2 linked regions of the Desulfofalx alkaliphila DSM 12257 genome follow. The protein of the gene in region 2 interacts with the protein of the main gene of each other region in a pairwise test. Links are inferred from orthologs where the notes say so. Each region holds a gene or a part of one and is shown on either strand. Other genes may lie near its edges.

Region 1 (3,252 bases), on a different replicon or contig from region 2:
TTTAGTGCCACAACAAAAATTATTATTTCTACAAAGCCAATGGCAGCGGCCAGTAATTTTTTATCCCTGGTAAGCATCAAAATACGGATAACATCCAGCGACATATCCATTACCCGGGCTATGAAAATAAATACGTAACCAAAAATAACACTGTCCACAATTCTAACCCTCCCTAACAGAAAAAGATTCCCTGCTTCACCCCATATCATTCAGCACACAAAATTCTATAGGAGAAAACAGAGAATCTGCCGTAAATATGTTATTTTACAACTATATTTACCAATTTGCCGGGTACCGAAATAACTTTTACAATTTGTTTATCGGCAATGAGCTGTTGTATCCGTTCTTGTTGCAGTACATATTCTTTCATTTGGTCTGCGCCTGTATTAGCAGGTACTGTCATTCTGTCCCTTACTTTGCCGTTTAGCTGCACCACAATGGTTATTTCTTCTTCCACTATGGCCGACTCATCATACTTGGGCCAGCTTTGCAAATGCACACTTTCCTTATACCCCAGTCTATGCCACATCTCCTCTGTAATATGGGGTGCAAAGGGTGCTAACAGCAAGACCATACTTTCAATTGATTCCCTCAGCACAGCGCTGTTTCTTTCGGCACCGGGCACCTTATCACGATAGGTATAGAGGGCATTAACCAGCTCCATTACGGCACTGATGGCGGTGTTAAAGTTAAACCTGGTATCCACATCCTCAGTGACTTTTTTAATACTTTGGTGTGTAAGGCGGCGCATTTCTTGGTGGACACCAACCAGTTTAGTTCCGCCCCTTACCGGTTGAGCATCCTTAATCTCTTCCAAGAGCGAGTGGAATAATCGCCACACCCGGTTTAAAAACCGGTTGCAACCTTCCACTGTACGGTCGCTCCACTCCAAATCCCGCTCGGGCGGGGCTGCAAAGAGGATAAACAAGCGGGCGGTATCGGCACCGTATTTACCCACAATTTCTTCGGGGCTGACCACGTTGCCCTTAGACTTGGACATCTTAGCCCCATCCTTTAACACCATGCCCTGGGTAAGCAAATTTTTAAAGGGCTCTTTCTCCTCTACCAAGCCCAAATCGTTAAAGAACTTGGTTAAAAATCTTGAGTACAGCAAATGCAAAATGGCGTGCTCTACGCCCCCAATATATTGGTCCACAGACATCCAATTGTTGGCTTTGGCAGTGTCCCAGGGTTTATCATTGTCCTTCGGGCTGGTATAGCGCAAATAATACCAGCTGGAGTCAATAAAGGTATCCATGGTGTCTGTTTCCCGCTTGGCCTCACCGCCACATTTATGGCAGGTGGTATTAACAAATTCCGGGCTATCCACCAAGGGTGATTTTCCCGAAGGTTTAAATTCTAAATCGGTAGGCAGTAATACCGGCAGTTGATCCTCCGGCACCGGCAAGACGCCGCACTTTTTGCAATAGATAATGGGTATGGGCGTACCCCAGTAGCGCTGGCGGGATATTAACCAGTCCCGCAAGCGGAAATTTACCGCCGCCTTGCCCTGATTAATTTCTTCTAATTTCTTAGTTATTTCAGTTTTGGCCTTTTCGTTGGGCATACCGTTAAATTGGCCGGAGTTAATTAGCACCCCTTGACCTGTATATGCCTCAGTGAGTTCCTCAAGGCTGTCCTGTCCCTCCGGCTTAATTACCGGAATAATAGGCAACTTATATTTAGTGGCAAACTCAAAGTCCCGCTGGTCGTGGGCCGGCACACCCATTACAGCTCCGGTACCGTACTCCAGCAGCACATAGTTACCGACAAGAATAGGAACCCTTTCACCGCTCAGGGGGTTTTTGCAGTAGGCACCGGTAAAAACACCTTCTTTTTCAACTGTGGTGGTGCGCTCCCGCACTGTCATGGCCCGCACCTTACGCACAAAGGCACTGACCTCTTCTTCATAGTCTGTTCCGGCAGTAAGTTTTTCTACCAGGGGATGTTCCGGAGCCAGCACCATATATGTCACACCAAAAACGGTGTCCGGCCTGGTTGTAAATACCGGAATTTCCTCCTCAGAACCGGTTACCTTAAAGATGATTTCAGCACCTTCACTGCGGCCAATCCAGTTCTCCTGCATAATACGCACCTTTTCCGGCCAGCCGGAAAGGGATTTTATGTCATCCAGCAAGGGCTGGGCGTAATCTGTAATTCTGAAAAACCATTGCTCCAGCTCCCGCTGTTCCACATTGGTACCACAGCGCTCGCAGGAGCCTTCCACCACCTGTTCGTTGGCCAGTACGGTTTGACAGGACAAACACCAGTTTACGGTGGAGGTTTTTTTGTAACACTTGCCCTGTTCGTATAGTTTTAAAAATATCCATTGGGTCCAGCGGTAGTAGTCCGGGTGGCAGGTGGCCACTTCCCGCTGCCAGTCGTAACCAAGTCCCAGCTGTTTTAGCTGGGACTTCATGGCTTCAATGTTTTCCCAGGTCCACTTGGCCGGGTGCACGCCGTGTTTAATGGCAGCGTTTTCCGCCGGCAGGCCAAAGGCATCCCAACCCATGGGGTGCAGCACATTATAACCTTGCATGGTTTTAAAACGTGCCACCACGTCACCAATGGAGTAATTGCGCACATGACCCATATGCAGCTTGCCCGAGGGATAAGGAAACATTTCTAAACAGTAGTATTTAGGACGATCAGAAAAGTCCGGCACTTGGTAGGTTTGGTTTTGTTCCCAGGTCTGCTGCCACTTTTGCTCAATACTTTTAAAATCGTAACGTTCTTCCACTATATGTTCCTCCTAAAAAAGCACTGGGGATAGAAAAATTATTAATTACCTCGGTCATTTTATCATAATTTGTCAATGTGCACAATATTATACAGCCTACCAAACACCTTATGCAGTTTCAATGTCCGCGATTTCTTTTAATCCCAGTATATCAATGGCCTGCTCTCTAAGTTTATACTTTTGCACCTTACCGCTGGCTGTAACAGGGTAGCTATCAACAAATAGCACATATTGCGGTATTTTATAGCGAGCAATTTTGTCCACGCAGTACTCTTGGATTTCTTCCTTGGTCAATACCGTTCCCTCTTTCACCTTGATAAAGGCAAGCACCTCTTCGCCATATTTTTGGCTGGGCACCCCAACCACCTGTACCTCTTTAACCTTGGGGTGGGTGTACAAGAACTCTTCTATTTCCCGGGGGTAAATATTTTCACCGCCCCTTATTATCATATCCTTTAATCTGCCGGTTATTTTTAAATAACCTTTTTCATCAACAACACCCAAGTCACCGG
Region 2 (8,499 bases):
TTGGTAAGCCCGGACCTTATTTCTAGACTAGTCAAAATATACTGATAAATTATTTTGCTTCCATATCTTTGTTAATCAAGGGCCGGTTTTATGTTATAATACACAGCAGTGTAAGGTGTTGGAGGTTAAAAATGGAGCATATATTAGAAAACTTAAATGAGGCACAACGACAGGCTGTTCAGCAAACTGAAGGGCCTGTTTTAGTACTGGCCGGTGCAGGCAGCGGCAAAACCAGGGTGCTGACTCACCGGATAGCTTATCTCTTAAAAGAGGGGGTTGCCCCCTGGAACATCTTGGCCATTACTTTTACCAATAAGGCTGCACGGGAAATGAGAGATAGGGTGGAACAAATGGTTTCTGCAAGCCAAGCCAGGGAACTGTGGGTGAGTACCTTTCACTCCGCCTGTTTGCGCATATTGCGCCGGGAAATTCAAGCGCTTGGTTATGACAGAAACTTTGTTATCTATGATGATGCAGACCAGCAAACGGTAATAAAAGAGTGTTTAAAGGAACTAAACATAGACGATAAGCGTTTTTCAGCCCGGTCAATTTCCGCTGCCATATCTGCCGCTAAAAACAAACTGATGGAGGCCGACCGCTATCTAGAGCAGGCAGAGGACTTTTACACCCAAACGGTGGCCAGGGTTTACCAATTATATCAACAAAACTTGCTGATAAACAACGCTGTGGATTTTGATGACCTGCTTTTACTCACTGTGAAGCTCTTTGAGCAGCACAGCCATGTGCTCACCTACTACCAGGACCGCTTTAAGTACATATTGGTGGATGAATATCAAGATACCAACCAGGTGCAATATGTGCTGGTAAATATGTTGGCCCAGCGCCACCGAAACCTTTGTGTGGTGGGGGATCCCAACCAGTCAATTTACCGCTGGCGGGGTGCGGATATAGAAAACATACTGAACTTTGAGCGGGATTATAAAGAGGCGAGGGTTATAAAGTTAGAGCAAAACTACCGCAGCACCCAAACAATACTGGAGGCAGCCAACGCAGTGATTGCCCACAATGCCAGCAGTAAAAAATTAAAACTGTGGACAGCCTTGGGCGAAGGCGAGCCCATAGTATTTAAATACTGTCAAGATGAGCGCGATGAGGGTTACTATCTCAGCCGCACTATCCGCCGCCTGGTGAGTGAAGAGGGTTACCGCTACAGTGATTTTGCCGTGCTATATCGCACCCATGCCCAATCAAGGGCCATTGAGGAAAGACTGATGACAGCCAATATTCCCTACAATATTGTGGGGGGGCTAAAGTTCTATGACCGAAAAGAAATCAAAGATTTGCTGGCCTATTTACGCCTGCTGGTTAACCCCCGGGATGCGGTGGCCTTTCAAAGAATAATTAATGTGCCCAAGCGGGGCATTGGCCCTGCCTCTGTTGCCAAGATGCAGAATTGGGCAGCGGAAAATAAGGTTGGCTTGGTGGATGCCTTGGCCAATGCCGCTGTGATACCGGGCTTAACTGCTAAAGTACGGGCTGCGGCGGCAGAGCTGGCTGATATGTTTGGGCAATTGAAGGAGCAAGAAGGCTATTTAAGCGTAACTGACTTGGTGGAGCAGGTGCTGGAGCGGAGCGGCTACCTAAACGAGCTAAAAAAGGAAGATACGGTGGAGTCCCGTACCAGAATAGAAAACCTGCAGGAGTTCTACACTGTGACCAAAGAGTATGACCTTAATAATGAAGAAGGGTCCCTGGAAGATTTTTTGGCCAATATTTCACTGGTTACCGATTTAGACAGCTACCAGGGGGATGCCAATGCCGTTTCTTTGATGTCCCTGCACATGGCCAAGGGCTTGGAGTTTCCGGTGGTGTTTTTAACCGGCATGGAGGAAGGTATATTCCCCCACCTGCGCTCCTTGGATGAGCCGGAGGAAATGGAGGAGGAACGGCGAATTTGTTATGTGGGCATTACCCGGGCCCGGCGGCTCTTATATCTCACCTACTGCTGGAGCCGTACTCTGTACGGGCGCACCCAAAACAACCTGCCTTCCAGGTTTATTGAGGAAATACCCGATGAACTGATCAGCCGGGATGTGCTGCACCAATCCGGTAGCAATAACAGCATCAGGACTTCACCGGCCGGCGCTTCAAAGGAAGTAGGCACCTTTCTTTTAGGTGACAATGTGGTGCACCGCAAGTGGGGTGAAGGTGTTGTGGTGGCTGTAAAGGGTGAAGGGAAGGATGCCGAAATTAAGGTGGCTTTTCCTGAACAGGGCATCAAAACCTTAATTGCCCAATACGCTCCTTTAGAAAAGGTAACAAAGTAAAGGCTCAGTACGCCTTCCTGGCCAATTAACCGCCGGCTAAGGTCTGCTGCTGCCCTGACGGGGGAATAATGTTACTGGGGGTATGGGATGACTCGATTAATCTTGGCAGCGATACTTACTGCATTAATCCATTTGATAAATACCTTGATTTATTCTGTGCGGCCGGCTGGGGTGCATACCAAGCGCTTGGCCATTGCCTACTCGCTTTTTAATGTGATTTTTTTATTTGCCAGCACCGCCAACATGGTGTTGGCACCTTTGCTGTCTTCCATTGTTGAGCACGGTATTCAGCGGGCATCGGCAGCCAGCCCCGGTGTGGATATTTCAGGGATAGTGAACACCGCCCTTTACCAACAGGAATTGGCGGCCCTTAACCAGGACATCCGGCTGGTTATTTTGGCTGCCACGGCGGGAACCCTGGTGGGAATTATATTCATTCCTACCTTTGTGAGGGTATTTGTGCGTGGAATAATGCTTTTTGATGAAATAAAATCGGTGCCCAAAATGCTGCTGATGCTACTGTTTAGCCCCCGGCGAATTATTAGTTTACTGCGCTCCTTTGAATTGCCCGGTAAAGATATGGTCCGGCGGGCAAGGGCAAAGAAGGCTAATCTGCCTAAGACCTTTTTGTGGATGAATTTTTTTGCCAATGCCATCTTTACCACCAGTGTGCTGTCAGCCATGTATGCCGGTGCCTTGTTTCCGGAGTTCAGGGCCACTTCGGTGGTGCTGTCCGGGGTGGTTAACGGATTTGCTACCCTGATGTTTGTAATGGTGGTGGACCCCACCGCGGCAATGATTACCGACCAGGCCTTGCGCGGTGAAAGGGACGAATATGACGTTAAGCAAATGTCTTTTTACCTGGCCCTGACCAGGTTGGGGGGCACAGTGCTGGCCCAGGCTATTTTTGTTCCGGCGGCACTGCTCATTCAGTATGTAGCCATGTTCATTGCCCACCCGCCCTTTTAGAATTGTGGAATTAGAAATTTAATATCGGGAGCGTTTGTTATGTCCAGTATTGAAAAGGCCCGGGCAGAGCTTGACAGTCTGCGCCGGGAGATTGAAGAACATGATTACCGGTACTATGTTTTAGATGACCCGGTGATTGATGACAGCCAGTATGACCAATTGATGAAACGCTTGCTGCAGTTGGAAAAGGAATATCCCCAATTGGTGACACCGGATTCCCCGTCCCAAAGGGTGGGCGGACAGGTGCAGGAGGGCTTTAAGCCCGTTAGGCACCTGGCGCCCATGCTCAGTTTAGGCAACTCCTTTGATGAAGGTGAACTGCGGGATTTTGATCGCCGGGTGCGTGCTGCCCTGGCCGGTCAATCGGTGGAGTATGTGGTGGAACTGAAAATAGACGGCCTGGCCATATCTTTGGTTTATGAAAAGGGTATTTTTGTGCGCGGGGCCACCAGGGGAAACGGTGAAATGGGGGAAGATATTACCCAAAATTTAAAAACGGTGGGCAGTATTCCCTTGCGCTTGCGCCGGCCGGTGGACAGGCTGGAGGTGCGGGGCGAAGCCTATATGCCCAAGGATGCCTTTGCCGACTTGAACGCCCGGCGGGAGGAAAGGGGTGAACCCCTCTTTGCCAACCCCCGCAACGCAGCTGCGGGAAGCCTGCGCCAATTGGATCCCGGCATCACTGCCCAGCGCCGGATAAGCACCTTTATCTATGCCATCGGCCATGTGGAGGGCCAGGCGCTGCCTAATCATTACGCCGGTTTACAGTGGTTAAAGGAACTGGGCTTCCGCACCAATCCTGAGGTGCAGGTTTTCGACCACATATCCAAGGTGATAGAGTATGTCAATAGCTGGCAGCAAAGGCGTTTTGATCTGCCCTATGCCATAGACGGTTTGGTCATTAAGGTAAACTCAATAGAGCAACAAGAGGCCTTGGGTTTCACTGCCAAAAGCCCCCGTTGGGCCATTGCCTATAAGTTTCCGGCAGAAAAGGCCATAACCCGGGTGGAGGATATTAAACTTACCGTGGGTCGCACCGGTGTGCTCACCCCCACTGCCTTTCTTACACCGGTTGCGGTGGCGGGCAGCACCGTGAGCAGGGCGGTGCTGCATAATGAAGATATTATTAAAAAGAAGGATATCAGAATTGGCGACACGGTGGTGGTGCATAAGGCCGGGGATGTTATTCCGGAAATTGTGGAAGTATTGGTGGATAAAAGAAGGGGCCAGGAGAGAGAATTCATCTATCCGGACCATTGCCCCGAGTGCGGCACCCAGCTTGTGAGAGCGGCGGGGGAAGTGGCCCACCGCTGCCCCAACACCCAATGCCCTGCCAGAAACAGGGAAGGCATCTTTCACTTTGTATCCCGGGGGGCAATGGATATTGAAGGCCTTGGGCCGGCAGTGGTTACCCAATTGCTGCGGGAAGGTTTAATTTCCGATGCGGCAGATCTGTATAGCCTCAAATTTGAGGATTTAATTGAGTTGGAGCGTTTTGGTGAAAAATCCGCACAGAATTTATTGAATGCCATAGAAGACAGCAAGGAGCGCCCCTTAAGCCGGCTGATTTTTGCCCTGGGAATTCGCCATGTGGGACAAACCGCCGCCAAAAAGCTGGCAGAGCACTTTGGTAGCCTGGATGGGTTGGCCCGGGCCACCGAGGAAGAATTGCTGGCGGTTTATGAGGTGGGGCCCAAAATGGCTGAAAGTATTGTCAAATGGTTTGCCCAAGAAAACAACATAAAGTTGCTAAATAAATTAATTTTTGCAGGAGTTAACACCGCCCATGAAGAAACTTCAAAGACGTCCGATGAGAGCCTGGCAGGAAAAACCTTTGTATTAACGGGAACGCTGGCCGATTTTACCCGCCGGCAGGCTAAAGCTGCCATCGAGGCCCGGGGCGGCAAAGTTACTTCCAGTGTCAGCAAAAAAACCGACTTTGTGGTTGTGGGTGAGAATCCGGGGTCAAAATATGAAAAGGCCCAAAGCTTGGGCATAGAAATTTTAACTGAAGAAAAATTTAAGAAACTGGTAAACTAAACTTATTTTTAAATCATAAAGGAGGCGTTTAAAATTAGTAAACATGTATCAATAATGGTTTTTGGCGGCGACATACCCACCTTTACCGGCGGTTGAGGCCCAAGACCGGGAGCCGGTTGCGGTTCCGACAGGAGTGCAAGGGAAGAATTTGAAGAATTTGCTTCACAAATGCAAACCAAATATGGCGAAGGAATATCGGTGGGCTTTGTGGACTTGATGAAAGATGACCTGTCGCCATATCCTGAAGTTAAGAAACTGATGGGCAGATTCCACCCGCCGCTGATTGTAATTGACGGAGAGCCCCGCTTCCACGGTGGCCTATCGGTGGAAATGATTTCAGAAGCAGTGGACGAAATCAAGAACAGCAAAGAAAACTAGCAATATAACCCCCGTTTAGGGGGTTATCTGCTTTAATTGTCATAACTTGCACATAAAAGAAAATCTTTGATATAATGTTTGCAGTTTCTAAGCCTTGACAGGCTTAGTCTTTGTATTCGGAAGGAAGGTGTTAGGCTTGATTGGCAATAAAGAATTGGAGCAGATGGCTTTAATGAGCAGGTTAGAGCTAAAGGAAGAGGAAAAGGAACTGTACACCAAACAGCTGAATGATATACTGGAAGAGGCCAAAGTGCTGCAGGAACCGGATACTGATGAAGTGCAGCCCACTGTCTATGTACTGCCGATTAATAACGTGTTTAGGGAAGATGTGGTGGGCGAACACCTTGCCAATGAAAAGGTGCTGGCCAATGCCCCTGAGTCGGAAGGGAACTTCATTAAGGTACCCAAGATAATTTAATTTACTACCGATGAGGAGGGGATTTTTTATGTCTTTACATGCCATGACAGTCCATCAACTGCATGAATTGTTGGTGAAGAGGGAAGTCAGTGCTGAGGAAATAACAAAGGCGGTATTTGAACGTATTGATCAAGTGGAAAATAAGGTAAAAGCCTATATCACCTTAACCAAAGAAGAGGCCATAGAAAGGGCGCGGCAGGTAGACAGGCGCATGGCAGCCGGCGAAAAGGTATCCCCCCTGGCCGGCATACCCATTGCCGTTAAAGATAACATTTGTACAAAAGATGTGCCCACTACCTGTGCTTCAAAGATGTTGGAGAACTTTGTGCCCCCATACAATGCCACTGTGATGGAAAAACTCAATGCCATTGGCGCGGTGACGGTTGGCAAAACCAACCTGGATGAGTTTGCCATTGGTTCATCCACTGAAAATTCAGCATTTCAGGCTACATATAACCCCTGGGATTTGGAGCGGGTGCCCGGCGGCTCCAGCGGTGGCTCCGCAGCTGCGGTGGCAGCAGACCAGTGCATAGCGGCCCTGGGTTCTGACACCGGCGGCTCAATTAGGCAGCCCGCTGCCCTATGCGGGGTGGTCGGTTTAAAACCCACCTACGGTGCGGTGTCCAGGTATGGTCTGGTGGCCTATGCTTCTTCCTTAGACCAAGTTGGCCCCATAACCAAAGACGTTACCGACTGTGCTTTAATGATGAATGCAATCTGCGGCTATGATCCTTTAGATTCCACCTCGGCCAAGGGTCAGCAGGCCGATTATACAAAATTCCTGCAGAGGGACATCCGGGGATTAAAAATCGGTGTGCCTAAGGAGTATATGGATGAGGGGCTGGCCCCGGAGATGCGGAGGGTGATAGAGGAGGCCATTATTACCTTTTCCAATGAAGGTGCGGTGGTGGAGGAAACCAGCCTACCCCATAGCCGCTATGCCTTGTCTGCATATCAAATAATTGCCTCTGCAGAGGCCAGTTCCAACTTAGCCCGCTACGACGGTGTGGCCTTCGGCTACCGCCAAGCCAATGCAGAGGATATTTTGGAAATGTTTATAAAAAGTCGCAGTGAGGCCCTTGGGGATGCGGTGAAAGGGGCAACCCTTCTTGGCACCTATGCCCTTTCTGCCGGCAATTATGACACCCATTATTTGAAGGCCCTAAAGGTTCGGACGCTGATAATCCAAGATTTCCAGAAAGCCTTGGATAAGTATGATGTTTTATTGTCGCCGGTAACCCCCACCCCTGCCTTTAAGTTCGGCGAAAAAACCGGCCACCCCATGGAAATGTGTTTGCAGCATAAATATACACTGCCGGTAAACTTGGCGGGTCTTCCTGCAGTATCAATCCCCGGTGGTTTTATAGGCGGACTGCCGGTGGGACTGCAATTGATAGGTAAGCACTTCAGTGAAGATACATTACTGCGGGCTGCCTATACCTTTGAACAAAATACCGATTTCCACCGTAAGCGTGCGGCTCTATAAGGGAGGTATGTGCAGTGGCTCAATGGGAAGCTGTTATAGGTTTAGAAGTGCACGTTGAATTGAAAACCAATACTAAGTTATTTTGTAATTCCTCCACGGAATTTGGCGGTGACCCCAACACCCATGTTTGTCCCATATGTCTCGGTATGCCCGGCACCATGCCGGTCTTAAATAAAAGGGTGGTGGAGTATGCCGTTAAGGCGGGTTTGGCCTTGAATTGCCGGATCAACCGCTATTCAACATTCGATCGCAAAAACTATTTTTACCCCGATGTGCCAAAAAACTGGCAGACCTCGCAGAATTACTTGCCGATAGCCAGCAAGGGCTATTTGGATATTGAAGTAAACGGCAGCTCAAAAAGGATAGGTATTCACCACCTGCATATGGAAGAGGATGCGGGTAAGCTGGTGCACCAGGGCACCATTATTAGCTCGCCTTACTCCCTTGTGGACTACAACCGGGCTGCCGTGCCCTTGATTGAAATTGTATCCGAGCCGGATATCCGCACACCGGAGGAGGCCAGGGCTTATCTGGAAAAGCTAAAGGCCATTATTCAATATACCGGCATATCTGACTGTAAAATGGAAGAAGGTTCGCTCCGCTGTGATGCCAACATATCTATCCGGCCAAGGGGTTCCGATGAATTTAACACTAAAACGGAAATTAAAAACATGAACTCCTTTAGAGCCCTGCAGCGGGCGCTGGAATATGAGATAGAGCGGCAAATAGATGTGGTGGAAGACGGCGGAGAAGTTGTTTCGGAAACACGCACCTGGGATGAGGATAAGGGGGTAACCCTTTCCATGCGTGAAAAGTTACAGTCCCAGGACTACCGGTGTTTTCCGGAGCCTGATTTGCCGCCGATAGTACTGGAGGAAAAGTGGGTTGAGGAAATAAAGGCCGGTTTACCTGAACTGCCC

The links. Proteins that work in one complex are often made in the same cells at the same time.
Region 1: the proteins of ligA (region 2) and leuS interact in binary tests that used the Escherichia coli proteins (3 or more experiments, as listed by UniProt). The link is inferred for Desulfofalx alkaliphila DSM 12257 from one-to-one orthologs.

The regions. Positions count from the first base shown.
Region 1 is NZ_JONT01000001.1:120,609-123,860, reverse strand. What follows is about bases 1-3,127. They hold leuS (leucine--tRNA ligase), read right to left. Parts: upstream 2,741-3,127; coding sequence 260-2,740; downstream 1-259. Other genes in these bases: BR02_RS0100615 (AMP-binding protein), read right to left, coding at 2,849-3,127; BR02_RS0100625 (DUF2179 domain-containing protein), read right to left, coding at 1-158. In the rest of the region: more of BR02_RS0100615, read right to left, coding at 3,128-3,252.
Region 2 is NZ_JONT01000010.1:26,521-35,019, forward strand. Bases 2,806-5,796 are described here. They hold ligA (NAD-dependent DNA ligase LigA), read left to right. Parts: upstream 2,806-3,296; coding sequence 3,297-5,297; downstream 5,298-5,796. Other genes in these bases: BR02_RS0106855 (lipid II flippase Amj family protein), read left to right, coding at 2,806-3,257; BR02_RS0106865 (hypothetical protein), read left to right, coding at 5,466-5,675. Outside these bases: DNA helicase PcrA, read left to right, coding at 132-2,288; more of BR02_RS0106855, read left to right, coding at 2,376-2,805; Asp-tRNA(Asn)/Glu-tRNA(Gln) amidotransferase subunit GatC, read left to right, coding at 5,812-6,093; Asp-tRNA(Asn)/Glu-tRNA(Gln) amidotransferase subunit GatA, read left to right, coding at 6,122-7,579; Asp-tRNA(Asn)/Glu-tRNA(Gln) amidotransferase subunit GatB, read left to right, coding at 7,594-8,499. UniProt on the Escherichia coli protein: DNA ligase that catalyzes the formation of phosphodiester linkages between 5'-phosphoryl and 3'-hydroxyl groups in double-stranded DNA using NAD as a coenzyme and as the energy source for the reaction.